DNA from 3 places in the Ensifer sp. YR511 genome. Region 1 is predicted to be linked to each of the others. Evidence: riboswitches for the same ligand, from Rfam matches in the RefSeq annotation. Region 1 holds a riboswitch; each other region holds the start of a gene.
The links. Region 1 has a riboswitch for cobalamin ahead of cobU (bifunctional adenosylcobinamide kinase/adenosylcobinamide-phosphate guanylyltransferase). Riboswitches for the same ligand answer to the same signal wherever they lie in the genome.
Positions count from the first base shown of each region.

Region 2: linked by a shared signal. The riboswitch ahead of metE (5-methyltetrahydropteroyltriglutamate--homocysteine S-methyltransferase) and the one ahead of cobU (bifunctional adenosylcobinamide kinase/adenosylcobinamide-phosphate guanylyltransferase) in region 1 are both predicted to bind cobalamin.
Region 3: linked by a shared signal. The riboswitch ahead of BLU15_RS04350 (CbtB domain-containing protein) and the one ahead of cobU (bifunctional adenosylcobinamide kinase/adenosylcobinamide-phosphate guanylyltransferase) in region 1 are both predicted to bind cobalamin.

Region 1 covers NZ_FNGR01000001.1:298,018-307,566, reverse strand. The annotation lists gene BLU15_RS01445 (ABC transporter substrate-binding protein) at 1-494, opposite strand, end outside; gene BLU15_RS01440 (hypothetical protein) at 1,278-1,421, opposite strand; gene BLU15_RS01435 (cobyric acid synthase) at 1,672-3,129, shown strand; gene BLU15_RS01430 (cation efflux transmembrane domain-containing protein) at 3,168-3,749, opposite strand; cobalamin riboswitch at 3,952-4,410, shown strand; gene cobU (bifunctional adenosylcobinamide kinase/adenosylcobinamide-phosphate guanylyltransferase) at 4,545-5,069, shown strand; gene cobW (cobalamin biosynthesis protein CobW) at 5,073-6,137, shown strand; gene cobN (cobaltochelatase subunit CobN) at 6,241-9,549, shown strand, end outside.
Region 2 covers NZ_FNGR01000009.1:49,238-58,786, forward strand. The annotation lists gene BLU15_RS17410 (acyl-CoA thioesterase) at 1-690, opposite strand, end outside; gene metE (5-methyltetrahydropteroyltriglutamate--homocysteine S-methyltransferase) at 687-3,041, opposite strand; cobalamin riboswitch at 3,141-3,360, opposite strand; gene BLU15_RS17420 (hypothetical protein) at 3,379-3,690, opposite strand; gene BLU15_RS17425 (LysR substrate-binding domain-containing protein) at 3,822-4,748, shown strand; partial or broken gene BLU15_RS17430 (metallophosphoesterase) at 4,941-5,782, shown strand; gene BLU15_RS17435 (ABC transporter ATP-binding protein) at 5,779-6,945, shown strand; gene BLU15_RS17440 (carbohydrate ABC transporter permease) at 7,052-8,014, shown strand; gene BLU15_RS17445 (carbohydrate ABC transporter permease) at 8,011-8,844, shown strand; gene BLU15_RS17450 (ABC transporter substrate-binding protein) at 8,869-9,549, shown strand, end outside.
Region 3 covers NZ_FNGR01000001.1:875,170-884,718, forward strand. The annotation lists gene BLU15_RS04320 (crotonase/enoyl-CoA hydratase family protein) at 32-847, shown strand; gene BLU15_RS04325 (ArsR/SmtB family transcription factor) at 898-1,260, shown strand; gene BLU15_RS04330 (SRPBCC family protein) at 1,257-1,823, shown strand; gene BLU15_RS04335 (anthrone oxygenase family protein) at 1,893-2,372, opposite strand; gene BLU15_RS04340 (NAD(P)H-binding protein) at 2,369-3,199, opposite strand; gene BLU15_RS04345 (TetR/AcrR family transcriptional regulator) at 3,304-3,996, shown strand; cobalamin riboswitch at 3,995-4,257, shown strand; gene BLU15_RS04350 (CbtB domain-containing protein) at 4,298-4,474, shown strand; gene BLU15_RS04355 (CbtA family protein) at 4,672-5,469, shown strand; gene BLU15_RS04360 (ferric iron reductase) at 5,508-6,374, opposite strand; gene BLU15_RS04365 (glucoamylase family protein) at 6,377-7,723, opposite strand; gene BLU15_RS04370 (DUF1194 domain-containing protein) at 7,871-8,665, shown strand; gene BLU15_RS04375 (GntR family transcriptional regulator) at 8,770-9,492, shown strand.

The DNA.
Region 1 (9,549 bases):
ACCTGGCAGTTCCAGCCGGACGGGCAATTGTGAACGGCGGCCTTCGACGAGTCTTCCGGTGCCGGGAAGAGTTCCGGGTGCTTCAGCGCGTCCTGCACCGTCTTGATGTCCGGGTGCGCGTCGGCGAGGAATTTCGGGATCCACCATCCTTCGACGCCGCCTTCGCTCAGGATCTTGGCGGCTTCGATGAGACGGCCTTCCTTGATCGCAGCGTCGAGCGGCGTGCGCACGGCGTTGACCCAGAGTTCCGGCGCCATGTCGGGCTGCGCCTTTTCGTTCATGGAAGCGAAGGTCGGCATGGTGTCGCCGGTGACCAGCGTCACCGTGCAGCCGTAGCCGTTCTCCAGAATGAACTTGTCCACCTGGGCGGCGACGCCGGCAGAAGCCCAGTTCATTTCGGCAATGCTGACTTCACCGCATTCCGCGGCCTGCGCGGAACCCGCCATGGCATAGAGGCCAGCGGCGAGAATGGTGGAAGCGAGGAGTTTCTTCATGTTGCAAGACCTCCCAGTCTTATTTTGCAGCCAAGATCCAAACGGGAATCCACGGCGGACGCGACATCCTCCGTCACCCGAAACAACGATGCAGCCGGGGGTTCGGCATCAAACAAGCCAAGGTTCACCCTTGCTGCGGACGGTGCGGGAGTTCGTATTCAGCCCTGGCCGCGGAACCCTGTCGCCAGCCAATCTCCTCTTATACCGCAAACCAAGCCTAAGGTTTCTCGCTGAGAAATCAACCTCTTCAATCGGTTGACCGGGAAGGACGGGGTCTCGTGCGTTCTGTCTGCGACATCGCCGAAGCGCGTATTTTGTGCGTGAGAGACCCCGAATTTAAGCAATAGCGACAATTCTTGCCGCAAAAAATGGCGCTGGGCGCCACGGACCTCAGAACCCTGTCGAGATCCTGACGTTTCCTGTCGTGATTGCGTCACGCCAAATGGCGCGCATGTCGCGAAAAATTTACAAAAAAGTCCGGAATTCATCTTTGGTTAAATCCTCACTAACCATCCGGTAACGATGTCCAGCTAATTGTTCTTCTCGCGGCGGGGGACTGCCGCCGGTCCGGATCAGGTTTGTGCGTCCCGGACTTTGAGCGAACCTTCGGTGTGTTTTTCCGAAGTGACCAGGCGTTTTTTGGCGGCCGCATCCCTCTTGAAGAGGTTGATGCGGCCTTCGCATTTCAGGGCCAATGCCGGACATAAAAAAACCGCCCCGGAGGGGCGGTGGAGGAGGCTCTGGGAGGAGAGCTCGAAGGGGCTTCCGCCCCGATCGCTGGCGTTAGCCGACGTTCGACGTGCGGATGACGCCGAGCGGGCCGAAGGGCGCGTCGACGACGAGGTTGCGTACGCGCGACTGGCTGGACGGAACCTTCGAGTTCCAGGCGATCTGAACGAAATTGGGCTTGCTGAAAATATACAGCATGGACATGAACCTTGAGAGGCCGGAGGCCTATCCTCCGGGGCGTGTTGCTATGCCGCTGATATAGGAGTGCGCTGCAAAAAATTGAATGCCAAACTCGCCACGCCATGTCGCATTCTGGCTATCGGCCGCGACATTTTCGACAAGCCTTGCGAAAGCGCGAAACAATGCGTGAAAGGGCTTTGTCAATTGCGGCGAAATCGTGTCGAAACAGACCTTTGCCGCTGCCCGTTTCAGTGTTACCGATGGCCGCATGACACGCAGGATCATGTTGCAGGGAACCGGCTCGGATGTCGGAAAATCGGTATTGGTGGCGGGGCTCTGCCGGCTTGCCGCCAATCAGGGCCTGAAGGTCCGGCCGTTCAAGCCGCAGAACATGTCGAACAACGCCGCCGTTTCCGACGACGGCGGCGAGATCGGCCGCGCGCAATGGCTGCAGGCGCTGGCCGCGCGCGTGTCGTCGTCGGTGCACATGAACCCGGTGCTCCTGAAGCCGCAGTCGGACGTGGGCAGCCAGATCGTCGTTCAGGGCAAGGTCGCCGGGCAGGCTAGGGGGCGGGAATATCAGGCGCTCAAGCCCAAGCTGCTGGGCGCCGTCATGGAGAGTTTCGAACAAATATCGGCCGGTGCCGATCTCGTGGTGGTCGAAGGCGCCGGCTCGCCGGCCGAAATCAACCTCAGGCCCGGCGACATCGCCAATATGGGCTTTGCGACACGGGCCGACGTGCCGGTCGTGCTGGTCGGCGACATCGACCGCGGCGGGGTGATCGCCTCGCTGGTCGGCACGCATGCGATCCTGCCCGAGGAAGACCGGCGCATGGTGACCGGCTATCTCATCAACAAGTTCCGCGGCGACGTCACGCTGTTCGACGACGGCATTGCCGCCATCGGCGGCTACACCGGCTGGCCCTGCTTCGGCGTCGTGCCGTGGTTGAAGGCGGCGGCACGCCTGCCTGCCGAAGATTCCGTCGTACTGGAGAAGCTGACGCGCGGCGAGGGGCGGGCGCTGAAGGTTGCCGTCCCGGTGCTGTCGCGCATCGCCAATTTCGACGACCTCGATCCGCTCGCCGCCGAACCGGAGATTGATCTCGTCTTCGTGCGGCCTGGCAGTCCCATTCCGGCAGACGCTGGCCTCGTCGTCATTCCCGGGTCGAAGTCGACCATCGGCGACCTCATCGATTTCCGTGCGCAAGGGTGGGACCGTGACCTCGAACGTCATGTGCGCCGGGGCGGCCGGGTCATCGGCATCTGCGGCGGCTACCAGATGCTCGGCCGGCGCGTCACCGATCCGCTCGGCATCGAGGGCGGCGAACGTGCGGTCGAGGGTCTCGGGCTGCTCGAGGTCGAGACCGAGATGGCGCCGGAAAAGACGGTGCGCAACAGCCGCGCCTGGTCGCTGGAGCATGATGTGGCGCTCGAAGGCTACGAAATCCATCTTGGCAAGACGCAAGGTGCGGACTGTGGCCGGCCGTCGGTGCGCATCGACAATCGCGCCGACGGCGCCCTTTCGGCCGATGGCCGCGTGATGGGCACCTACCTGCATGGGCTCTTCACCAGCGACGCCTATCGCGGCGCGCTGCTCAAGAGTTTCGGCATCGAAGGCGGCGCCAACAACTACCGCCAATCGGTCGATGCGGCGCTCGACGATGTCGCGAACGAGCTGGAGGCTGTGCTCGATCGTCGCTGGCTGGACGAGTTGCTCAGGCACTAGGGACGCGGCAAGGGTCAGCCAGCAGGTCCCCGGGGGAACTACGCTGCGACATCGTGCTCCTCGCTTGCGGCTTCCCAGACTTCCCGCGCGGCATCCAGGTTCATCAGGGCAATCCCCAAGCCGACAATCAGGTCCGGCCAGGCCGACTGCCACAGGTAGGCTGTCGCCAGACCCGCGGCGATGATGGCCACATTGGCGAAGGCATCGTTGCGGGCCGAGAGAAATGCTGCCAGCGTGAGGCTGCCGCTCGTGTGACGGTAGGCGACGAGCAGATAGGCGCAGAAGAGGTTGACCACCAGCGCCCCAAGTCCGGTCAGGGACAGGGCAAAGGGCTCTGGCGGGACCGGATCCATGAACTTCGCCCAGGCCGTCCAAAGGAAGGCCAGCGCCGGTACCAGCAGAATGAACGCCATCGCCAGGCCGACTCGCGCGCGGGTTCGCGTCGTCCAGGCCAGAGCAAAGAAAATCAGCATGTTGACGGAGGCGTCTTCGAGCAAGTCGACGCTGTCGGCCATGAGGGACGCCGAGCCGATGGAAAGCGCGACAAGGAGTTCGACCCCGAAATAGCCGAGGTTCAACAGGGAGACGATGAGGACGACGCGGCGCAGGTCGGTATCCACTCGAAAAGTTCCTTTTCTGGCGAGATTCGCCCCCGGCACTTTGACACACGTGTTAGCAGCAGGTTGCTATCCATAGCATTAGGTTTCGACATCGGTCCCGCTCACACCGCCGTCGTGCCTGACGCCCGACAAATCGTCGCGTGGCGCAACTCGGCCGGGGAGGCGTCGCATGCGTCGATTGACTTTGGGCTGCCCGCTTCCTAATCATCAGGTGTTGGATGGTTCCCCCTTGTCGTGGCGATCTGGGGGAATAATTGGGAATGTGACGGATGGACCCAAATCGGGCATCCTTATCGCAGCCGACCCCGCGACTGTAGAACGGTCAGGGTTCGCCATCGGGTTTGGTGCCGGGCTGTCGGCCGGTTGCACGGGCAATCGGGGCAGGTCGGGGATCAAGCCGGAAAAGCCACTGGCGTGGCATCGTGATCAGCCGGGTTTGGACGCCTCTTCTTCTACGAATCGTCCGCCTTTCACGATGTCCCTCACAGCACCCATGCGTCGGAGACGACGCGCAAAGGTTCGCTGTGGCACCGGAAAGACGCCGGGAAGGTGAGGCGGGCCGCTCGGGCCCTGACATCGGAACCTTGCCCTTTAAGGGCGAGGCGATGTTCGGCCCGTGACGCCGTGAGCCAGGAGACCTGCCATCCGGCACGGGCATTCCGCCCGAGGGGACTTTTGTCTCCAACGCCATCACGGAGGTTGTTTTGGCTCGCAGATGTTTTCAAGAACGCGCCCGTGGCGCGTCCGATGGCTTTTGCCACCGACGGCTGATTTGGGAATGTTGAGGCAGCCACGATGAGCAGTCTCAGCGCCGGGCCCGTGCTGGTCCTTGGCGGCGCCCGTTCCGGCAAGTCCAGCTTTTCCGAGAGGCTCGTCGAAGCGTCCGGCTTCACCATGCATTATGTCGCCACGGGCCGCGCCTGGGACGACGAAATGCGCGAGCGCATCGACCATCACCGGACGCGCCGCGGCGAGGGCTGGACGACGCATGAGGAGCCGCTCGATCTCGTCGGCATCCTCAGACGCATCGATGATCCCAGCCATGTGGTCCTGATCGACTGCCTGACGCTATGGGTAACCAATCTCATGCTGGAAGAGCGCGACATGACGGCGGAGTTCGCCGCCCTTGTTGCGTATCTGCCTGAGGCGCGGGCGCGCCTCGTCTTTGTTTCCAATGAGGTCGGCCTCGGCATCGTGCCCGAGAACCGCATGGCCCGCGAGTTTCGCGACCATGCCGGCCGGCTTCACCAGATCGTTGCGGAGAAATCCGCTGAAGTTTACTTTGTCGCGGCCGGTTTGCCGCTGAAAATGAAGGGTTGATCCATGACCACTGCGAGAGCCAACCAGGGCAAGATCCCGGCGACCGTCATCACCGGCTTCCTCGGCGCCGGCAAGACGACGATGATCCGCAACCTGCTGCAGAACGCCGACGGCAAGCGCATCGCGCTGATCATCAACGAGTTCGGCGATCTCGGCGTCGACGGCGATGTCTTGAAGGGCTGCGGTGCCGAGGCCTGCACCGAGGACGACATCATCGAGCTTACCAATGGCTGCATCTGCTGCACCGTGGCTGACGATTTCATCCCGACCATGACGAAGCTGCTCGAGCGTGAAAACCGCCCTGACCACATCATCATCGAAACCTCGGGCCTTGCCCTGCCGCAGCCGCTGATCGCCGCTTTCAACTGGCCGGATATCCGCAGCGAAGTGACCGTCGATGGCGTCGTCACCGTGGTCGACAGCGCCGCCGTTGCCGCTGGCCGCTTTGCCGACGACCACGACAAGGTCGATGCGCTGCGCGTCGAGGACGACAATCTCGATCACGAAAGCCCGATCGAGGAGCTGTTCGAGGATCAACTGACGGCTGCCGATCTCATCGTTCTCAACAAGACCGATCTGATCGATGCCTCCGGCCTCAAGGCCGTGCGCGACGAGGTGTCTTCGCGCACCAGCCGCAAGCCGACGATGATCGAGGCGAAGAACGGCGAAGTCGCCGCTGCCATCCTGCTTGGCCTCGGTGTCGGCACGGAAAGCGATATCGCCAACCGCAAGTCGCATCACGAGATGGAGCACGAGGCAGGTGAGGAGCACGATCACGACGAGTTCGACAGCTTCGTCGTCGAGCTCGGTTCGATCGCCGATCCGGCCGCCTTCATCGATCGCCTGAAGGGCGTAATCGCGGAGCACGACGTTCTGCGCCTCAAGGGTTTTGCAGACGTGCCCGGCAAGCCGATGCGCCTCCTGATCCAGGCGGTCGGCGCCCGCATCGACCAATATTACGACCGCGCCTGGGGCGCTGGCGAAAAGCGCGGTACGCGCCTCGTCGTCATCGGCCTGCACGACATGGACGAGGCGGCGGTGCGCGCTGCGATCACCGCGCTCGTGTAGATCGTTCTTTGAATGAAATGATCTAACGCATTGAAATGATGCAGTTCCGGATGGAGAACGCTTTTAGCGTTTTCGTTCGGAATTGCCCCAACGGACAAGACGAATGCATCTGCTTCTCGCCCAGAAAGGAACGATCGCCGACGGCAACGAGGCGATCGACCTTGGGCAAACGCCGGCCGATATCCTTTTCCTATCGGCCGCCGACACCGAGCTCTCCTCGATCGCCGCGGCTCACGGCCGACGCGACGGAGGCTTGAGCCTGCGCATCGCCAGCCTGATGAGCCTGATGCACCCGATGTCGGTCGACACTTACGTCGAGCGCACGGCGCGTCACGCCAAGCTGATCGTCGTCCGGCCGCTCGGTGGCGCCAGCTATTTCCGTTATCTGCTGGAAGCCCTGCATGCGGCTGCCGTCACCCATCGTTTCGAGATCGCGGTTCTGCCGGGTGACGACAAGCCGGATCCGGGGCTGGAGCCTTTCTCCACCGTCGCAGCCGACGACCGCCAGCGCCTTTGGGCTTACTTCACCGAAGGCGGCTCGGACAATGCCGGGCTGTTTCTCGACTATGCGGCCGCACTGGTCACGGGTGCGGAGAAGCCGCAGCCGGCAAAGCCCCTGTTGAAGGCCGGCATCTGGTGGCCGGGTGCTGGCGTGATCGGCGTCAGCGAATGGCAGTCCCTTGTTCAGGGACGGATGGTAGCGAGGGAGGGATTCGAACCCCCGACGGTTGGGATCTGCTTTTACCGCGCGCTCGTGCAGAGTGGCGAGACACGGCCGGTGGAGGCGCTGATCGATGCGCTGGAGGCTGAAGGTGTGCGGGCACTGCCGGTGTTCGTCTCAAGCCTCAAGGATGCCGTTTCCGTCGGCACGCTGCAGGCGATTTTTTCCGAGGCCGCACCCGACGTGGTGATGAACGCCACTGGCTTTGCGGTCTCGTCGCCCGGTGCCGACCGTCAGCCGACGGTGCTGGAATCGACCGGTGCGCCGGTGCTGCAGGTGATTTTCTCCGGCTCGTCGCGGGCGCAATGGGAAACGTCGCCGCAGGGGCTGATGGCGCGCGACCTCGCCATGAACGTGGCACTACCCGAAGTCGATGGCCGCATCCTTGCGCGCGCCGTCTCCTTCAAGGCGGCGTCGATCTATGACGCCAAGGTGGAGGCCAATATCGTCGGCCATGAGCCGCTCGAAGACCGGGTGCGCTTTGCCGCTGATCTTGCCGTCAACTGGGCGAAGCTGCGCTGGGCAGAGCCCGCCGAGCGCCGCATTGCCATCGTCATGGCCAACTATCCGAACCGCGACGGTCGCCTCGGCAACGGTGTTGGGCTCGACACGCCGGCCGGTACCGTCGAGGTGCTTAGCGCCATGGCGCGGAAAGGCTATGTGGTCGGTGAGGTTCCCGCCGATGGCGACGCGCTGATCCGCTATCTGATGGCCGGGCCGACCAATGCGGCGAGCCATGACCGCGAAATTCGCGAGCGTATTTCGCTGAACGATTACAAGACGTTCTTCGATTCGCTTCCGAAACAGATAAAGGATGAAGTTGCCGGTCGCTGGGGCGTGCCGGAGGCCGATCCCTTCTTCCTCGATGGCGCCTTCGCGCTGCCGCTCGCCCGCTTCGGCGAGGTGATCGTCGGCATCCAACCGGCGCGCGGCTACAACATCGATCCGAAGGAAAGCTACCATTCGCCGGACCTCGTGCCGCCGCATGGCTATCTCGCCTTCTACGCCTTCCTGCGCCAGCAGTTCGGCGCGCAGGCGATCGTGCACATGGGCAAGCATGGCAACCTCGAATGGCTGCCGGGCAAGGCCCTGGCGCTGTCGGAAACCTGCTATCCCGAAGCGATCTTCGGGCCGCTGCCGCACATCTATCCCTTCATCGTCAACGATCCGGGCGAAGGTACGCAGGCCAAGCGCCGCACCAGCGCCGTCATCATCGACCACCTGACCCCGCCCTTGACGCGCGCCGAATCCTACGGCCCGCTCAAGGATCTGGAAGCGCTCGTCGACGAATATTACGACGCCGCCGGCGGTGATCCGCGCCGCCTCAGGCTGCTCAGCCGCCAGATCCTCGATCTCGTGCGCGACATCGGCCTCGACAGCGACGCAGGCATCGACAGGGGCGACAGCGACGACAAGGCGCTGGAAAAGCTCGACGCCTATCTCTGCGACCTCAAGGAAATGCAGATCCGCGACGGCCTGCACATCTTCGGCGTCGCGCCGGAAGGGCGGTTGTTGACGGACCTCACCGTAGCGCTGGCGCGCGTGCCCCGCGGTCTCGGCGAGGGCGGCGACCAGAGCCTGCAGCGGGCGATCGCAGCGGATGCGGGGCTGCGTGGGTTCGCTATTCCCACCTCCGCGGGGGGTAGCCCCGCACGCGACGCCCAACCCTTCGACCCGCTCGACTGCGTCATGTCCGACACCTGGACAGGCCCGAAACCGTCCATCCTCGCTGACCTCTCGGACGCCCCCTGGCGCACCGCCGGCGATACGGTCGAGCGCATCGAGTTGCTTGCCGCAAATCTCGTGTCGGGTGAACTGGCTTGCCCGGACCACTGGGCCAACACCCGCGCCGTGCTCGGCGAAATCGAAACGCGCCTGAAGCCGTCGATTTCAAACTCGGGTGCCGCCGAGATGACCGGCTTCCTCACCGGTCTCAGCGGCCGCTTCGTCGCCCCCGGTCCATCGGGCGCGCCGACGCGCGGCCGGCCGGATGTGTTGCCGACGGGGCGCAATTTCTACTCCGTGGATAGCCGCGCGGTGCCGACGCCGGCTGCCTATGAGCTCGGCAAGAAATCGGCCGAGCTTCTGATCCGCCGCTACCTGCAGGACCACGGCGAATGGCCGTCCTCCTTTGGCCTGACCGCCTGGGGTACGGCGAACATGCGCACCGGCGGCGACGACATCGCCCAGGCCCTGGCGCTGATCGGCGCCAAGCCCACCTGGGACATGGTCTCTCGCCGGGTGATGGGCTACGAGATCGTGCCGCTCGCAGTCCTCGGCCGCCCACGCGTCGACGTGACCTTGCGCATTTCCGGCTTCTTCCGCGATGCCTTCCCGGACCAGATCGCGCTGTTCGACAAGGCGATCCGCGCCGTCGGCGCGCTGGAGGAAGACGATGCCGACAACATGATCGCCGCACGCATGCGGGCGGAAAGCCGACGGTTGGAAGCGGAAGGTGTCGAGGCTGCCGAGGCCGCGCGTCGCGCCTCCTACCGCGTCTTCGGCGCAAAGCCCGGTGCCTATGGCGCCGGCCTGCAGGCGCTGATCGACGAGAAGGGCTGGGAAACCAAAGCCGATCTCGCCGAGGCCTATCTTACCTGGGGCGCCTATGCCTATGGCGCCGGCGAGGAGGGCAAGGCCGAGCGCGATCTTTTCGAGGAGCGCCTGCGCACGATAGAGGCGGTGGTGCAG
Region 2 (9,549 bases), on a different contig from region 1:
TTCGACCTCGACGGTGGCTGAACTGCGACCCGTCCGCACAATGCGGGCGATGGGTTCGATGATCGAACCGATCATGATCCGGTGCTTGAAGTCCATACCGGTGCAGGAGGCAAGGACGGTCGCCCGGCGGCTCCGGCGCGTCGCGACGACGAATGCGGCCTTCGTCATATGCGCGAGGGCGTTGCCACCGCATATGGCGCCGAAGCTGTTGGCCTGGCCGGGAAAGACGATGTCGACCATGCGTAGGGTGCCCGCCTCTTCGGGCGTGTCCGTTGCCACATCGAGCGGCGGCAGCATCCAATCCGTTTCATCGGCACGGGGCATCGCGACCATGGTGAAGGTGCCCCTGCTGCAAAGGGCGCGGCTGCCGGTGGCGATGTCTTCCGCGATCATCTCGACCTCGACCACCATCGAGCGGCGCCCGACACGAACCGGACGGCCGCTGAAGCAGACGATCTGACCTATGCGCGCAGGCGCACGAAAATCGATGCGGTCGCAGGATGCGGTGACGAAGGGAACGCGCCCGTGACGAGTGGCGACGATGAAAGCGATCCGGTCCATCGACGCGAGGGCGGCGCCACCAAAGAGCGTGCCATGATGATTGGTATCGCCTGGAAAAACGATGTCGATCAGGGTTTGTGGCGCCGGGGTTTCCCCCGGCGCCGTCGTGACTTCGTGTTGCCCCGTCATGCTTTGACGGCTTCGCGCGTATCGGCGGCAAAAGCCGCTCGAAGCGAGCGGGCGGCGGCGACCATGTTAACGAGCGCCGGCCGCGTCTCTTCCCAGCGCCTGGTCTTCAGTCCGCAATCGGGATTGACCCAGATCTGGTCCGGCGTGAGGCCCTCGGTCGCTTTTTCGATGAGATGCACCATTTCCTCGACGCCGGGCACGCGTGGCGAATGGATATCGTAGACGCCCGGGCCGATCTCGTTCGGATAGGCCTTGTCGGCGAAGGCGCCGAGCAGTTCCATTTTCGATCGCGACGTCTCGATCGACATGACGTCGGCGTCCATCGCCGCGATTGCGGCCATGATGTCGTTGAACTCGGAGTAGCACATATGGGTGTGGATTTGGGTCGCATCGCCCACCCCGGCTGCACTGAGACGGAAGCACTCCACCGCCCAGTCGAGATAGGCCTTGCGATCGGCATTTCGCAGCGGCAGGCCTTCGCGCAGTGCTGGTTCGTCGATCTGGATGATGGCGATGCCGGCGGCCTCGAGATCCGAGACTTCATCGCGCAGTGCTAGTGCGATCTGCCGGCACACCACGGAACGTGGCAGGTCGTCACGAACGAAGGACCATAGCAGCATGGTGACCGGACCTGTCAGCATGCCCTTGACCGGGCGATCGGTCAGCGACTGCGCGAAGGTCGCCCACTCGACCGTCATCGGGTTTGGTCGCGAAACGTCGCCGAAGATAACAGGCGGACGCACGCAGCGCGATCCGTAGCTCTGCACCCAGCCGCTCTGGGTGAAGGCGTAGCCCGAGAGCTGCTCGCCAAAATATTGCACCATGTCGTTGCGCTCGAACTCGCCGTGAACGAGTACGTCGATGCCGACCTCTTCCTGCCAGCGCACCGCCACTTCGGTCTCTCGGCGAAGATAGGCGGTGTAGTCGACATAGCTGAGTTCGCCCTTCGCATGCAGTGAACGGGCCTGCCGAACCTCCGATGTCTGTGGGAAGGATCCGATCGTCGTTGTCGGGAAGAGCGGCAATGACAGCTTCTTCGCCTGCAGTGCCCGGCGGCCCGCGAACGGGGATTGCCGCTTGCTGTCCGCATCCGTCAGCGCTTTCAAGCGCCCGGCGACCAGAGGATCATGGATCCTGAGTGAGGTGAGCCTCGCCTGGGCGGACGCGATCGAGGCGGCGAAAACGTGCTCGGAAATGGCAAGCCCCGGCTCGAAGGCGCTGGCAAGCAGGCTGAGTTCGTCGAGTTTCTGCGTACCGAAGGCGAGCCAGGAGGAAAGTTCCGGGTCGAGCGCACGCTCCAGCTCGAGATCGATAGGCACGTGCAGGAGTGAGCACGAAGGTGCGAGCTCGATGCGGTCGCGGCCGTGGGCCGAAATCAGAGGCTGCAGCCGGCGGAACAGGCCGGCCAGATCGGTCCGCCAGATGTTGCGGCCGTCGATGATCCCGAGCGATAGGACCCGGTCCGCCGGAGCCGATTGGATGAGCGTGTCGATCTGCTGCGGCGCGCGCACGAGATCGACATGCAGTCCATCGACCGGCAGCGCCAATGCCGTTGCCGTGTTGTCGCCGATCGAGCCGAAATAGGTCGCCAGCATGATCTTGAGTCCGGGCACGTCGGTGTCGAACGTGCGATAGGCGAGGTCGAGAGCGCGACGATCCTTGTCCGCGAGATCGAGCGCCAGGCAAGGCTCGTCGATCTGGACCCAATCGGCGCCGGCGTCAGCAAGCTCCGCCAGGACCCTCACGTAAACGGGCAGGAGCCGTTCGATCAGATCGACCGGATCGAAGTCGCCGCCCTTCGATTTGCCGAGCTTCAGCAGTGTCACCGGGCCGATGAGCACCGGGCGTGTGCGATAGCCGAGGGCCTGAGCTTCCTGGAAGGCTTCCAGCGGCCGATTGTGGGTGAGCTCGAAGCGCTGATCCCTGTCGAACTCGGGCACCATGTAGTGATAGTTGGTGTCGAACCACTTTGTCATTTCGAGCGCGGGAGTGCCGCTGCTGCTTCCCGAATGGGTGCAGCCGGCGGCGCAGGGCGTTCCGGCCGAGCCGCGCGCCATGGCAAAATAGGTGTCGAGATCGACCGGGCCGCCCGTCCAGCCATAGGCCGGCGGGATTGCGCCGACAAGCACGGCGGTATCGAGCACGTGGTCGTAGAAGGAGAAGTCGTTGGAGGGGATGATGTCGATGCCGCGCGTTTTCTGCGCGGCCCAGTTTTCAGCGCGGAGCTTGGCTCCGGTATCGAGAAGTTCGCCGCGGCTGGCCTTTCCGGCCCAATAGCGTTCGAGCGCGAATTTCAATTCGCGACGGCGGCCGATGCGCGGGAAACCGAGATTGGCAGTCTTGATGGTCATTTCCTTACCCCGAAGGTTATGGGCAAGGCTTGAATGCGACGCAGCCGCGGCGCGAGAGCGATCCCGCGTCCTCAACGCGCCTCATCGGACACCCCGCCCGTGGACGTTGTTCATCGCGGCAGGTCTCCTGGCTTGCGGGTCGTCACGGACCGTTCCGTCTTCCCGAGGCGTCTCCCTCAGTGACATCTTCGAACGGCCGCTCTCCGCTTACAGTTGCGGGGGCAGCTCCGGCATGGGCGCTTGTCTGGCGCCGCACCGAATTCCCTCTTAGCTCCGTCCCTCCAAAGGCGGGCGAAGAACCACGATGGGGCGACAATGCCCTGTCCCGAGCTCTTCGTCAATCGCATAAAGAAATGCTTATGTCTTTATTCTCTCCCGCCGCCGCCCGCGGCGAGACAGTGGCAGGACGAGGTCTTTCCATTGCTTTCCGCTCACGGGACGGTTGCGGTTTGGTCGAAGCGACCTCCTCCGGCCACTGCCACGGATCCGCCGCGTCGCCGACGCGCGCGCGGATATGCTCTTGATCTCGCGTCAGGCCGATATCCCGGAGTTGGAACTCGTTGAACGTGTCGATGGCAACCGGAGGGCTGAGGGTCTTATCGGCCCAGTTCAGGACATGGTAAATCGTTGATCGCACTGCGCTAAGCATTGCTATCCTCACTTCTCTCAAGGGCGTGTGTTCGCGAAAAAAGTGAGGGTTTTTGCCGTTTCGCGCAAAGCGATTTCTCGCATGCTGGCATAAAGAATGCTTATCTCAGTTCCATGAGCAAGATTCCTCCCATGAGTGCGGTGCGCGCCTTTGAGGCCGCCGCCAGGCACCTGAGTTTCACCCGCGCCGCCGAAGAGCTCGGCATGACGCAGGCGGCCGTCAGTTATCAGATCCGGCTGTTGGAAGATCGCATCGGCGCGCCGCTGTTCGTCCGGCTTCCGCGCGAGGTGCGATTGACCGGCGCCGGGCGGCAGCTAGCGCCGAAGGTGACCGAAGCGATCGATCTCTTAGGGGCGGCCTTCTCGGAGATTGCCGACAAGACCGAGCATCACCTGCACATCTCGGTGCTGCCAACCGTCGTGTCGAGCTGGCTCGGTCAGCGCCTCGCGTCGTTTCAGACCGCGCATCCCAACATCAGCATCAGGGTGCACATGTCGACCGAGTTGGTCGATTTCAAACGTGACGCCATCGATCTCGCGGTGCGCAGCGGCGCCGGCGACTGGCCGGGCAACGATGTCTTTCCCTTGTTTCCGCTCGATTACGTGCCTGTCTGCACGCCATCCTTCCTGGAAAAGCACCAGCTCAAGGAGCCCGCGGACGTTCTGAGAGTCCGGCGTTTCGGCAACGCCAGCTGGTGGCGGCGGTGGATGATCGAAACCGGCGTCGAGCCGCCGGCAAGCAATGGCACCGAATTGATCTTCGACGTGCAGGCGATGGATGTCGCCACAATCCTTGCGGATCACGGCATTGCGATTGCCGTCTCGACCTTTCTGATGGATGAACTGAAGAGCGGCAGGCTCATCCGGCCGTTCGAGCATGTGGTGCGCGACGGCCGCGCCTATTGGCTCGTCTATCCGCAAAGCACCAGGCGGCAGAAGAAGATCCAGGCCTTTCGCGACTGGGTCGTCGCCGAGGCCGATGCGTCGAACGCCATGCTTTCGACCGTGATGGAGCAATCCTGTCCGGCGTCGCGTCGGACCGACCGCGGCGCAATGTAGAGACACAACGGGGCCTACTCGGCCCGTCGGTCTTCTGAAGATGACGCTTTCATGGAGAAACTGAAAATCAGCTGAGAACGGCTGTTACCAAACTGACATGGCGGCTCCCTAAAGACTGCGGCCAACCGCAGAGAAGGGAAGTATCAGCCCTCCGACGCGGATACCGCACGCCATCGTCGGAGGCCCGTTTCCATGAAAATCGTCCAGATCAGCGACACCCATCTCAGCCCGCCAAAAGCCACTTCAATGGCAATTGGGAACCGGTTCGCGCCTGGATCGAGGCGGTAAAACCCGATCTCGTCATCCACACCGGCGACGTCACCATCGATGGTGCCGACCACGAGGACGACATCACCTTCTCGCTCGATCTGATCGGCCAGCTCTCGATGCCGGTGCTGATCGTTCCCGGCAATCACGATGTCGGCCATCTGCCGGGTTCGCACCAGCCGGTGGATCCAGTTCGGCTTGCCCGCTGGCGCCGGCTCGCCGGTCCGGACTACTGGGGCCGCGACCATGGCGACTGGCGGCTGCTCGGCCTCAACAGCCTGCTGATCGGCTTCGAGGACGAAGAAGAAGACAGGCAGTTTACCTGGCTGGAGGAACAGTTGCTCAGCCGCGACGGCCGCCGGGTGGCCGTCTTTGCCCACAAGCCGCTCTTCGTCGACGATCCGGGCGAAGGCGACACCGGCTACTGGGGCATCCGTCCGCGCCAGCGCCAACGCCTGTTTGATCTTTTCGCCGAAGCCGAGGTGGCGCTGCATGCAAGCGGCCACCTGCACTGGGCCTGGACGGGCAAGCACGCCGGGACGTCGCTCGTCTGGGCGCCGCCGACCTCCTTCATCATTGATACGCTGGAACGGCCGATGCCGGGCGAGCGGCTGGTCGGCGCCGTCGTACACGAGTTTAGCGACGTCAACGTCAAAAGCGAGATCATCGCGGTGCCGGGACTGACCAGCCACCTGCTCGATCCGATCGTCGAAGAGGTCTACCCGCTGGCGGCCAAGAAGACGGTCCGTGTGGAGGCCGCGCAATGAGCGTGCTTTCGCTAGAGGGTATCACCAAGTCCTATGGCGGTAACGCGATCCTGAAGGGGGTTAGCCTGCAGGCGGAGGCGGGTGAGTTCATCGCGCTCGTTGGTCCTTCCGGCTGCGGCAAGAGCACGCTGTTGCGCATCGTCGCCGGTCTCGATCATGGCGACGGCGGCGAGATCGTCATCGGCGGCCGCAGTGTCGCGCGCATGGCGGCGGCCGATCGCAATGTCGCGATGGTCTTCCAGTCCTATGCCCTCTATCCGCACCTGACGACGGGCGAGAACATCGCCGTGCCGCTTGCGATGCGGCGGCTGACAGCGGCGCAGCGCCTGCCTGTGATCGGCAATCTGATGCCGGGGCAGAAGCAGATCCGCAGCGATATCCAGCGCCAGGTCAAGGAAATGGCGCTGGCGCTGAAGATCGATCACCTGCTCGACCGCAAGCCCGGCCAGATGTCCGGCGGCCAGCGCCAGCGCGTGGCGCTCGCCCGCGCCATGGTGCGCCGCCCGGCCGTCTTCCTGATGGACGAGCCGCTCTCCAATCTCGATGCCAACCTGCGCGTCCATGCCCGCGGCGAGATCGTCGATCTCCACCGCCGCGCCGGCGTGCCGACGCTCTATGTCACCCACGACCAGTCGGAAGCGCTGTCGATGGCGGATCGAGTGGCGGTGATGATCGGCGGCAATCTCTTGCAACTGGCGACCCCGAAGGAGATCTACGACAACCCCTCCCATATCGAGGTCGCACGCTTCCTCGGCCAGCCGAAGATCAACGTGCTGGAGACCCGCACGGATACGGCGAGCATCGTGCGCTTCGGCGATCTGGTGCTTCTGGCAAGCCGCGGACAGGCGCCGGATGCTTCAGTGAAGCTCGCAATCCGCCCGGAATTCGTGCGCTTCCATGCGGCAAGCGCCGGCCGGTTGAGCGCGCGGGTCGAGCGTATGGAGTTCCTCGGCTCTGAGGTAATCGTTCACGCCCGCCTCGATGCGATCGGCGAGCTGGTCACTGCCAAGTCAGCACCTGCCGAGGCCGCGGTGCTCGCGATCGGTCAGCCCGTTGACGTCGAGTTCATGCCGGAACGGGCGATGCTGTTCGACGGCGAGGGCACCCGGCTGCCAGCCGAGCGGGTCGCTATCGCCGCGACGCTGGAGAAGATCCATGGCTAAGGCGGGTTCCAATCGGGATACGGCGGCAGGGGCGGCGGATTTCGTGGATACCGCCCTCTGCCCTGCCGGGCATCTCCCCCACAAGGGGGGAGATCGGCTGGAGGCAATGCCTCAGCATTCATCTCTGCGAGACGGTGCCCAGCCGGCGCAGCGGCTGCGGACCCAGACGGCGATCGATGCCGCGACCACCGATCCCGATCGCCGCGAGGCCCGCATTGCCTGGCTGTTAGCGCTGCCGGCCATCACGCTGCTCGTCCTCTTCATCCTTTTACCAACCGCGGCGGTGATCGTTCTCGGTTTCACCGATTTCGAGCTCGGCTACGGCAGCTTCCGCTTTGTCGGCTTCGAGAACTATGCCGAACTCTTCAGCGACCGCACCTTCCGGCGCTCGCTCTGGAATACCACCATCTACACCGCGATCGTCACACCGGTTTCGATCGTGCTGGCGCTGGCGATCGCCATGCTGATCGAGGCGGAAACCAAGGGGCGGGCGTTCTTCCGCACGGTCTATTTCCTGCCGGTGGCCTCGCTGCTCGTCGCCATGGCGACGGTCTGGCAGTTCCTGTTTCACCCGACCATCGGCCCGATTAACACCTTCTTGGCCGTTTTCGGCATTGCCGGCCCCAACTGGCTCGGGGCCTCCGGCACGGTGCTCTATGGTCTGTCGATCATCGGCATCTGGCAGTCGGTCGGCTTCAACATGGTGCTGTTCCTTGCCGGTCTCACCGCCATCCCGCGCGAGCTCTATGCCGCAGCGGAAGTCGACGGCGCCAAGACCTGGTTCGATCGTTTCCGGCTGGTGACCTGGCCGATGCTCGGGCCGACGACGCTGTTCGTCACCACCATCAGCATCATCAACTCAGTGAAGGTGTTCGAGACGGTGAAGACGCTGACCGAGGGCGGTCCGAACAAGGCGTCGGAGGTGCTGCTCTTCACCATCTACCAGGAGGGCTTCGTCTATCTGCGCGTCGGCTATGCCTCGGCCATGACCGTCGTCTTCCTCGCCATCCTCGTCGTCCTGATGTTCCTGCAGTACCGCGTGCTCGACCGGAAGGTTCACTACGCATGACCAACACCATCTCCGTCACCCGCCTCATTCGCCTCGCCGTTCTCTCGTTTGGCGCGCTCATCTTCCTCGCGCCCTACATCTTCATGGTCTCGACCGCCGGCAAGGCTCAGAGCGAGATCTTCTCCTCGTCGCTGTCGCTGATCCCTGAGGAGTGGTCCTATATCGAGAACTTTTCCAAGGCGCTGTCGCGCGTCTCGATGACGACCCTGCTCTTCAACGGCGTTGTCGTCTGCGCGCTGATCTTCGTCATCCAGATCGTCGTCGCCATCCCTTGCGCCTATGCCATGGCGAAGCTGAAGTTTCGGGCGGCCCGCACCATGATGGTGCTGGTCATGCTCGGCCTCCTGGTGCCGATCCACGCAACCGCGCTGCCCATTTACGTGGCCTTCGACAGGTTGTCGGTGCTGAACAGCTACGCAGCGCTAGTGGCGCCGTTCTCGATCTCGGTGTTCGCGATCTTCCTGTTCCTGCAGTTTTTCCGCGCCATGCCCGACGATCTGATCCATGCGGCACGCCTCGATGGTATGTCTGAAGCCGGCATCGTCGCGCGCGTCATCGTGCCAAACGCCTGGCCGGCGATCACCGCCTTTGCAATCTTCTCGGTCGTCGCCCACTGGAACGATCTCTTCTGGCCGCTGATCGTCGTCACCAACCAGGACCATGCGACCCCGCCACTCGGCCTTCTCTACTTCCGCGCCGCAGAAGCCGGCGACGACTACGGCGCGCTGATGGCCGCGACCCTCATCATCACCCTTCCCCTCGTGACTGCGTTTCTGCTGGCGCAGAAGCGTTTTGTCGAGGGCATTACCATGACCGGTCTCAAAGGCTGAACGGTCCAACCTGGAGCGCAACCCATGACACATCTGAGACAGCTTTTCACCGCGGCTGCCGCATCGCTAATCCTCGCAGCCCCCGCCAACGCCGAGACCCAGCTGACGGTGCATTATCCAATGCCCGGCTTCTTCAAGGACGTGATGGATACGATCTCGAAGAAGTTCATGGAAGAAAACCCGGATATCAAGATCACCTTCGCCAATCCGTCGGCGACCTATGAGGAAGGCATCCAGACGATCATGCGTCAGGCCGGAACGGCCGAGATGCCCGATCTCACCTTCATCGGCCTCAACCGCCTGCGCATGGTCAACGAGCGCGACGTCCCCGTTGATCTCGGCCCGTTCATCGCCAAGGACGGCAACATGGCCGAGCAGGGCTTTTCCGAAAACATCCTGAAGCTCGCCCAGGTGGGCGGCAAGCAGGTGGGCCTTGCCTTCGCCACCTCCAACCCGATCATGTATTACAACGCCGATCTCGTGCGCAAAGCCGGCGGCGACCCGGAAAGCCCGCCGAAGACCTGGGACGAGGTCATTGCGCTTGGGGGCAAGATCAAGGCGCTTGGCGACGGCAACGAGGGCATCGATTTCCGCTGGCAGGGCGATGACTGGATGTTCTCCGCGCTGCTCTTCGGCGCCGGCGGCGAGATGCTGAGCGAAGACGAAAGCAAGGTTGCCTTCAACGGTCCCGAAGGTGAGAAGGCC
Region 3 (9,549 bases), 580 kb from region 1:
TCCCCCCGTCAACACCTGCCGGAGAGCAACCATGTCGAACACCGTGCTGATGCAGATTTCCGAGGGCATCGCCCTCCTCACTCTCAACCGCCCTGAGAAACTCAACGCGCTGAACTACGAGCTGATCGACCGGCTCATGAGCCTTCTCGACCAGATCGAGGCGAACGACGGCGTCGGCGCCGTGATCATCACCGGCACCGGCGACCGCGCCTTTTCCGCCGGCGGCGATATCCATGAGTTCTCGGAAAGCGTGGCCAAGGGCGTAAACCCGGCCGTGCGCGATTTCGTCCGTCGCGGCCAGGGCCTGACGGCCCGGCTCGAAGCCTTTCCGAAGCCGGTCATCGCTGCCGTCAACGGGCTTGCTTATGGCGGCGGATGCGAGATCACCGAAGCGGTGCATCTCGCTGTTGCAAGCGACCGGGCGCGTTTTGCCAAACCGGAAATCAAGCTCGGCATGCCGCCGACCTTCGGCGGCACCCAGCGCCTGCCGCGGCTCGCCGGCAGCAAGCGCGCGCTTGAACTGCTGCTGACAGGCGAGGATTTCTTGGCCGATCGCGCGCTGGAGCTGGGGCTCGTCAACCACGTCGTCGCTCATGAGGAACTGATGTCGGCCGCCCGTGACCTGGCAAAACGCATCATGGGCCACTCCCCGCTTGCAGTGCGCTCGATCATCACCGCCGTCACCCGCGGCCTCAACATGTCGATCGCCGAGGGGCTGCTGGTCGAAAGCGAACAGTTTGCCCAGATGGTGCCGACCGACGATCTTGCCGATGCGCTTGCCGCCTGGAAGGGACGGCGCATCCACGACGACCCACCGCGGCCTGGTCTCTTGTCGCGATACTTTTAAATTCAACCGAACGGTTGACAATTAGGTCGACCGAGAGGATATTCAACAATATGGTTGAATATCAGAACGCACATCTCGATGCCGTGTTTCACGCGCTTTCGGACCCGACGCGGCGCGCCATGCTCCAGGACCTTTCGCAGGGCGAAAGACTGGTAGGCGAGCTTGCGGCGCCGTTCTCGATCTCGCTGGCCGCGGCATCGAAGCACATAAAGGTGCTGGAAGGAGCAGGTCTGGTGCGCCGCGAAGTGAAAGGTCGCATGCATGTGTGCCGGCTCGATGCCGCGCCGATGCATGCAGGCATGGAATGGATGCGCCACTACGAAGCCTTCTGGCGCCCCCGCATCGACGCACTCGAGGCGCTGCTTCTCGCCGAAGACGCCACAATCCAAACTGATCCGGAGGAAAAGCCATGACTTCGTCTGCCACAGCCTTTGCCGGCGCCGACTACGGCCGTGTCGTCGCACCGGACGCGGTGCGCATCGAGCGCCTGCTTCCCGGCCCGATCGAGCGGGTCTGGTCCTATCTGACGGAGGAAAGCAAGCGCCGGCTCTGGATGGCGTCCGGAACGATCGGATCGAAGGAAGGGGCCGAGGTCGAGCACGTCTTCCGCCACTCGGAACTGACGACGGAGGACGATCGGCCACCGCAGAAATACGCCGAGCACGCCGGCGAGGTGCGCAATTACGGCCACGTGCTCGCCTGGGAGCCGCCACGACTACTGGCCTATACCTGGAACGAAGAGACCGGCACCCCGTCGGAGGTCCGCTTCGAGCTCAGCCCCCGCGGCGACAAGGTGCTGCTCGTCGTCACCCATAAGCGCATCGCCGACCGCGCGGTCATGACCAGCTTCTCCGCCGGCTGGCACGTGCACCTCGACATTTTGCGCGCTCTGCTCGAAGGCGAAAAGCCGGCAGCCTTCTGGAGCAAGTTTGCCGACCTTGAAGCGCAATACGACGCGCGTATTCCGAAGCCCTGACGGCGGGATGGGCTTGAAGGTCAGGACGCGTGCAGGCGCCGGCAAGGATCGACTTGCCGGCGCTTTTCGTCAGGCTCGGGCGAAACCGAGAACGAAAAACGCCAGCGCGCCGATCGAGGCCCATGTGCGCACGTGGTTCCACCAGACCCAATCGGTCAGATAGCGCTCACGCCAGAGATCGGTCGCCGCCTGACCGGGGGCTGCCGCGGCGAGTGCGTCATTCATCGGCACGTTGAAGACAATGGTCACCAGCAGCACGCCACCGACATAGGCAATGCCACCGGCGGCAAGCCACCACCTGCCCTCGCCCCCCGAGATGAAGGCGACGACGACGAGCGCCAGGGCGAGCAGCGCCGTGCCCATGAAGGCGCTGAGGAAGATCGGGTTCTGGATCACGACATTGATGGCGTTCATCGCGGCGATCCCCTGCTCCGGCGGCAGCCGCGACAGGGCCTGCATGATGCAAACCGAGAAGATGAAGAACAGCCCGGCCATCAGGCCGGAACCGATCGCGGCGGCAAACGCCAGAGCGGGGATCAACGGGATCATGCGGCAAGACTCCAAACACCAGTTGCTGCGGTTTCCCGGGCGTAATCTGCAAAGTCGCGCGGACGCCGCCCAAGCACGCGCTCGACATCGGACGTCATGCTGGAATTGCGTCCGTCGAGCACCGAGGTGAAGAGATAGCGGATGAGTTCGACATAGTCATCCGGCACGCCGTCCGCCTTGAGATGCGCTGCGAAGTCGGAAACCGGAATGGCCTGATAAGAGATCCGACGGTTGGCGGCCGCGGCGATCTCGGCGACGGCCTGGGCAAAGGTCATCAGGCGCGGGCCGGTCAAGGCATAGACCTTGCCGATATGCGCATCGTCCAGAAGGGCCTCAACCGCCACGTCGGCAATGTCGTTGCAACTGACGAAGGGCTCGGTGACCTCGTCCACCGGCAGGAAGACCGAACCACTCACCACGCCGTCGGCCAGGAAGCCTTCGTCGAAGTTCTCGAAGAACCAGCTGCCCCGGATGACCGTCCAGTCGGCGCCGGAGGCCTGCAGCGCACGCTCGGAGGCTTCCGCCTCGTCCTCGCCGCGGCCCGACAGGAGCACCAACCGTTTGATGCCGGAGCGAACGGCAAGGCTCGAGAACTTGGCGATGACCTCGACGGCGCCCGGCACCGCCAGATCGGGCTGGTAGCAGACATAGATGCGATCGACATTTTCAAGGGCGGGCGTCCAGGTCGCCTCATCCGTCCAATCGAAGGAAGGCGACGCCGAACGGGCGCCGATGCGGACCGCTACGCCCCGCTCCCGAAGGCGATCGGCCACCCGCCGCCCCGTCTTGCCGGTACCGCCCAAAACCAGTGTGACTTTCTGAGACATCGTTTCCTCCTGAGGTTCCACCAACAAACATGAGCATCTCTCACATTTGCAAATGTGATAAATCCTCGTATTTTAGGAGTCAAGTCAAAATGTGAGCATTACTCATGATTCCAGATGCAAGTCCCGCCACGCTTCCCGCCGACGACGAGCCTGCGCTGCGCCGGACGCCGAGCCAGAAGCGCAGCCGCGAGCGCGTCGAGCAGATCCTTGCCTGCGCGACGGCGCTCATCCAGGAGAAGGGCAGCGACGCCATGCGCATGAGCGAAGTCGCTGAAAAGGCGGGGATTTCGATCGGCTCGCTGTATCAGTACTTCCCCGACAAGGCGGCAATCGTGCGCACGCTGGCCGAGCGCTACAATGCGGTCTGCAACGAGTGCATCGCGGCCGAACTGGCAAAGGTCACGTCGATAGCCGAACTGCGCGACGCCTTCTCGCTGCTGTTCGACATCTACTACGACATGTTCCTCGCCGAGCCGGTCATGCGCGACATCTGGTCGGCGATGCAGGCCGACAAGGCACTGCGCGAGATCGATCTTGCGCAAAGCCGCGCCGGCGGAAAGCTGCTTGCCGATGTCTGGGCCTGCCTTGTGCCGGAGACGCCGCGCGAAGAGATCGACAGCGCCGCCTTCCTGATCATGCATCTCGGCGACTGCACCATGCGACTTGCAGTCTCGGTCGACCGGGCCGAGGGTGACCAGATCGTCGAAGCCTACAAACGCATGACCATCAAGGATTTTGTCGCGGATGGACCGCGCGGCGGCGCGCACTCAATTGACAACTCCATGACACAATCCTAATCATCTGGGATCGATTGGTTCCCGGGACGCGAACGTGTTTCGGGAGTAAACGGGAATGTGACGGATGGACCCAAGCTGGGCATTCAAATCACGGCCGACCCCGCGACTGTAGAGCGACGTCGATCCACCGTTCCGGAGCGATCCGGAAGAAGCCACTGGCAAGACCGCGAGAGGGCGGCCGAGCTGGGAAGGCGAGGCAGATCGAGGGCATCGAGCCCAACGCCGTGAGCCAGGAAACCTGCCACTCGATACGGGCATAGGGCCCAACCGGGAATTTCCCGATGCCATCACGGAGGTTGTCATGGCTACGTCTACCATTTCGAGCACCCCGCTCTCCCTCAGCGATCGTCTGACCGCTGGCGTCATCGCGCTCTTCATCGGCGCATTCCTCGTCTTTGGCGCCGGCCTTGCCAACTCGGCAGTGCTGCACGACACGGCGCACGACACCCGCCACTCCTACGGCTTCCCCTGCCACTGACCGATGCGCCGGAACGTGAACAACGTTCCGCATCGAACAATCTGCGGACCTGAACGCATCCGGCCCGAGCCGGATGGAGGCCTGCGTGCATCCCGGTTTTTCCGGCGCGCGAAGGCCATCCGCAGCATAGGGAAAATGGGAAGGCTCAAGGACCACGCCACAGGGCGTGGCTTTTGTCGTTATCGAGGGATTTCAAGATGATTGTCAGAACGCTTCTGGCCGCGATCGTGGCTGGATTGATTGCCGGTGTCTTCATGACCGGCGCCCAGGAACTGCGCGTCACACCGCTGATCCTGCATGCAGAAGAATTCGAAGGCGAGGCACCGGCCGCCACCGAACAGCCCGCCGCCCAGCCGGGTGCGGCACAGCCGGCCGCAGAAAACCACGACCAGCATTCGTCGCTCAAAGCCGTGTCGCCGTTCGGCGCTTTCCTCGACGCTTTGTCGCCGATCACCCCGGCCTATGCCCATGAGGGCGAGCATGAGGAAGGCGGCATCATGTTCGGCATGAGCCGCTTCTCCGGCACGCTGATGGCGAACCTCGTGACAGGTTCCGGCTTCGGCCTGCTGCTCGCTGGCGTCAGCCTGGTGATCGGCTACCCGATCACGCTCAGGAACGGCGCGCTGTGGGGCGCCTGCGGCTGGCTTGCCGTGCACATGCTGCCGGCGATCGGTCTACCGCCGGAACTGCCGGGCTTTCCGGCAGCCGAACTCGGCGACCGCCAGACCTGGTGGCTGGTGACCGTGGCGCTCTCCGCCGTCGGCCTCTATCTCGTCGTCCTGCGCGAGGAGATCGTCTCCAAGGTCGCAGGCCTGGTGGCGATCGCAGCACCCCATGTCTACGGTGCGCCGCAGCCGCTCGATATCACCAGCAACGTTCCGGCCGTGCTCGGCGCCGAGTTTGCGGTTGCCGCACTCGCCACCACGCTTGCCTTCTGGATCGTGCTCGGCGTCGTCTCCGGCTTCATCAACGAGCGCTTCGTCAAGGCACAGTGATCACTGATCACAGATCGTCAGCAAAGCGACGGCGGGGTTCAGGTCCCGCCGTTTTGCATGAGATGCGCCGCCAGCCGCGCGCGGCGATCTTCCGGCTCCAGCAGCACGCAAGTGTCGCAGAAGCTGCCCCCTTCCGTCTTGAAGTAGAGACAGCAGCCGCAACGGATCCGATACTGGCGCGACAGCTCAGCGCCGCTTGCCGGATCGAGAGCCGCGATCTGCTCGTAGCAGAGCTCCTCTGAGTAGAGCCGCGAACCCGGTCGTTTGACGATCGCCAGCGCCTCGGCCATGCCGCGCGCCTCGTCGCCGATCGCGCGGCCGATTTCCAGGAACGCACCGGCCAGGGCATCAGCCGCGAGCCGCCATTGCGCCCCGCTCGACAGCCCTGCTCGCGCTTTCAGAACCGCAACGACGGGTGCCAGATGGGCGATGAAGCCCTGTTCGAATGCGCTGACGCCTTGGCCACCCTGGCGCTCCGTCGCCGGCGGATGCAAGCGAAAATGATAGCGCTTGCCCGCGACTTCGACGCCACGGTGAAGCCGCGTCCAATCCTCGAAACGAATGCCGGCCACCTCCGCCTGCAACCCGGCGCCGAGATGGAACGCGCCAAGGACTACGCTCAGCTGGCGGCTATAGAAGGCGATCAGATGCGCCGCCCGGATCCGGTCGGTCATGCCGACCCCGAAGAAATCCTGATAGGCGAGCCCCGCCTCAAGGCCAGCGCTGCCCGCAGCCCAGAAGTCGCCCGGCGCGCTGAAATCACTGGCCGCCGGCCCGAGCGAGACGGCAGCCTCGGGAAACTGGGCACGCAGATGGTCGGCGACGGCCAGCGCCTGCGGCGCAAACGCCGCGGTCTCCGCTGTCGGCCGGTGGTCGTTCAAGCGCATGCCGTCTCCGTCGTCCATTCTCATCCTCTGGCGCGGGATGCGGGCGGATTACCACACGCGCCTTCCCCCTCCTGCAGCCAGCCACCGTCGAAGCCCGCCCGCTCAAGGCCGAGACGGATCGCCGGCATGCTGCGCATCAGCGCCCAGCTAAGGCCGCTTTGCCAGTTCTCGATCATCATGACAACGATGCCCTGGTCAAGACCGACGACACGCGCATCGATCCAGCCCTCCGGGCCTGCGCCGGCGGCCAGGCTCGGATTGAAGCCGCCGGGAAAGCGCCCTTCGCTCAAAAGTCCCGGATAACTGTCTGCCATATGCACCAGGGAGGCCTGCGCCGCATCCGGCTCGAACGGCAGGCAGGCAAGCGGCGCCCAGGGCACGAGCGTGCCGTCATCAAGGCCGTAGGGTGCGCCGCGGTTCACATAGCCGAAAAGCCGCTGCTGGCGCCCATCCGCAAGCCGCAGCCGGCCGCGGGGCGCATGGCAGGCGCTCAGGCCCCACAGGTCCTCGCCATATCCGGCGAAACCGCCGGGATTGGAGCGCGCATGGTCCCGCTGCAAGGCGATGGCGCGTCGGGTATTCTCGAAATAGTCCGTCCCCCGCTCCCGCATCGGCCGGTCGGAAAGCCCGCGCAGATCGAGCCAGGCCTGCGGAAAGAGATGGATGAAGAGTGGCGCCGCATGCAGATGCGGCCGGCCGTCGACGGGAATCCAGTCATGGCCCTCGGCAAAGGCCGCATAGTGCTCCGGTTCGATCGAATGGCCGGGCGCGCCGAGTGCCAGCACATAGAGCAGCAGCGCTTCGCTGTAACCCCGCCAGCGATGCTTCAAGAACCGCCCCGGCGGCCGCCAGCCCATCGTCAGCGTGTCGCCCCGATTGAGCGCCCAGCGCCAGTCCACCCGCGCATAGAGCCGATCGGCAAGAGCGCGGATCTCGCATTCGTCCGCATCCCTACCGGAAAAATATGCAGAGGCGGTCAGGCAGCCGGCGATCAGCAGCGCCGTATCGACGGTCGAAAGCTCGCTCTGCCAGGTGCGCTCGCCGGTCCGCATGTCGAGGAAGTGATGGTAGAAGCCGCGATAGCCGGTCGCCTGCCGGTGGCGGGACTGCGGGCTTTGGACAAGGAAGCGCAGCGTCGTCGCCACCCGCCGCGCGGCATCGCTGCGCGAGAGCCAGCCGCGCTCGACGCCGATGGGATAGCAGGAAAGGCCGAAGCCGGTCGCAGCGATGCTCGCCGGCGCGCCCGGCAACGCGGTGTCGGCGATCAGTCCGGTGACCGGATCCGAATGTTCGAGGAAATACCCGAACGCCGCCTGCTGCAATCGATCAATCTGAAATCGCTCAGTATTTTCCGTACGCTGCGGCATTTCGCCTTTCCTGTCCGACATCCGGCCTCATGCAGGAACCGGCAAAATCACTCTTTAGTGAAGGCCAACTACACCCAAACGGTCGCCGAAATCCAATCTTGTGTTACAGTCTTCTAATCTGACCGCGCGCAATGACTGGTTGAAGCGATGTTGAGCGTGTTGGCGTTACTCCTTTCATTGAGTGGTGGCCCGAGCCCATCGACCGCCGAGGCGACGAATGTCGACGTCGAACTGATCCTGGCGGTCGACATGTCCGGCTCGATGGATCTCGACGAGGCCCGCATCCAGCGGGCCGGCTATGTCGAGGCACTCCGGCATCGCGACTTCCTTGATGCGGTCGAAAGCGGCCAGCTGGGCAAGATCGCCATCGGCTATTTCGAATGGGCCGGAACGGTGAACGAGTCCTCCGTTGTCGCCTGGAAGGTCATCGACAATGCCGCCGACGCCGACGCCTTCGCCAAGCTGATCGAAGCGCGGCCGGTCGGCACACGCCGCGGCACCTCCATCTCCAACGCCATCACCTATGGCACGGCGCTGATCGATTCCAACGCGTTCAGCGGCGTGCGAAGGGTCATCGACATCTCCGGCGACGGGCCGAACAACATCGGCCCGCCGGTGCTTCCAGCCCGCGAGATCGCGATCACGCGCGGCATCACCATCAACGGGCTTGCCATCCTCATCCGCCCGTCGGTTTCGACCGGCCCGCTTGACCAATACTATGCCGAATGTGTCATCGGCGGCCCCGGCTCCTTCGTGCTGCCGGTGCACGAGCCCGAAGATTTCTCCATCGCGATCCGCCAGAAACTGGTGCTCGAAGTCAGCGGCCTGCCACCGCCGCCGACCATACGCTATGTCGATGCCTTCCCGGCGCCCGATTGCCTGATCGGCGAGAAATTGCGGCCGGGCTTCCTCGACCGGGTCTATCCGGAGCTCGACAAGTAGCCTCGCTAGACCGGACGATGCCCCCGCAACCTTTGCGCGTCAGATTGTCGTTTCCCTTCGCTTCGTCCGACGATAAGATGGCGCGTTGCTTCGCGGATCGATTCATGTCCTTGACCACCACGCCCCATCAGGCCGACCTGGCCACAGACCCGACCACCGACACCGGCAGTCAGCACATCCGCGATACATTGCGCGATGCGATCGTCGAGCGGCGGCTTGCGCCTGGCACGAAGCTTTCGGAAAGCGACGTCGGCGAACTGTTCAACGTCAGCCGAACGCTGGTGCGCGCCGCCCTGCAGGCGCTGTCCTATGAGGGCCTCGTCAACGTCGAGAAGAACCGCGGCGCCTTCGTTGCGCACCCTTCGATCGACGAGGCGCGCCAGATCTTTGCGACCCGCCGGCTGATCGAACCCGGCGTCGTGCGCGCCGCCGCCGCCCAGATCGGCAAGGCGGAGCTTTCCGAACTCAGGCGCATGCTGGCAGCCGAGCGCCAACTGACTGAACAGCGCGGTCAATCGGCCCGTCGTGCGGAAATCAAGGCATCGGGCGATTTCCACCTGGCGCTTGCCGACCTCTCGGGCAACACCATTCTGCGCCGCTTCATGGACGAGCTCGTCGCCCGCTCCTCGCTGGTCATCGCGCTTTACGGACAATCGACCGTTTCGAGCTGCGGCCACAGCGAACACGACGAGATCGTCAACGCGATCGAGCGTGGCGACATCGACGCGGCCGCGCGGCTGATGGTCCACCACATCGACCATATCGAAGCCGACCTCGACCTGCGCGTTCTGAAGTCGACCGACCTCAAGGCAGCGCTGGAACTCTAGTGCCGCCACCTGCGCCGGGCCTGGATTTTCAAAGCTTTTCAACACCGGTCCGAGCCC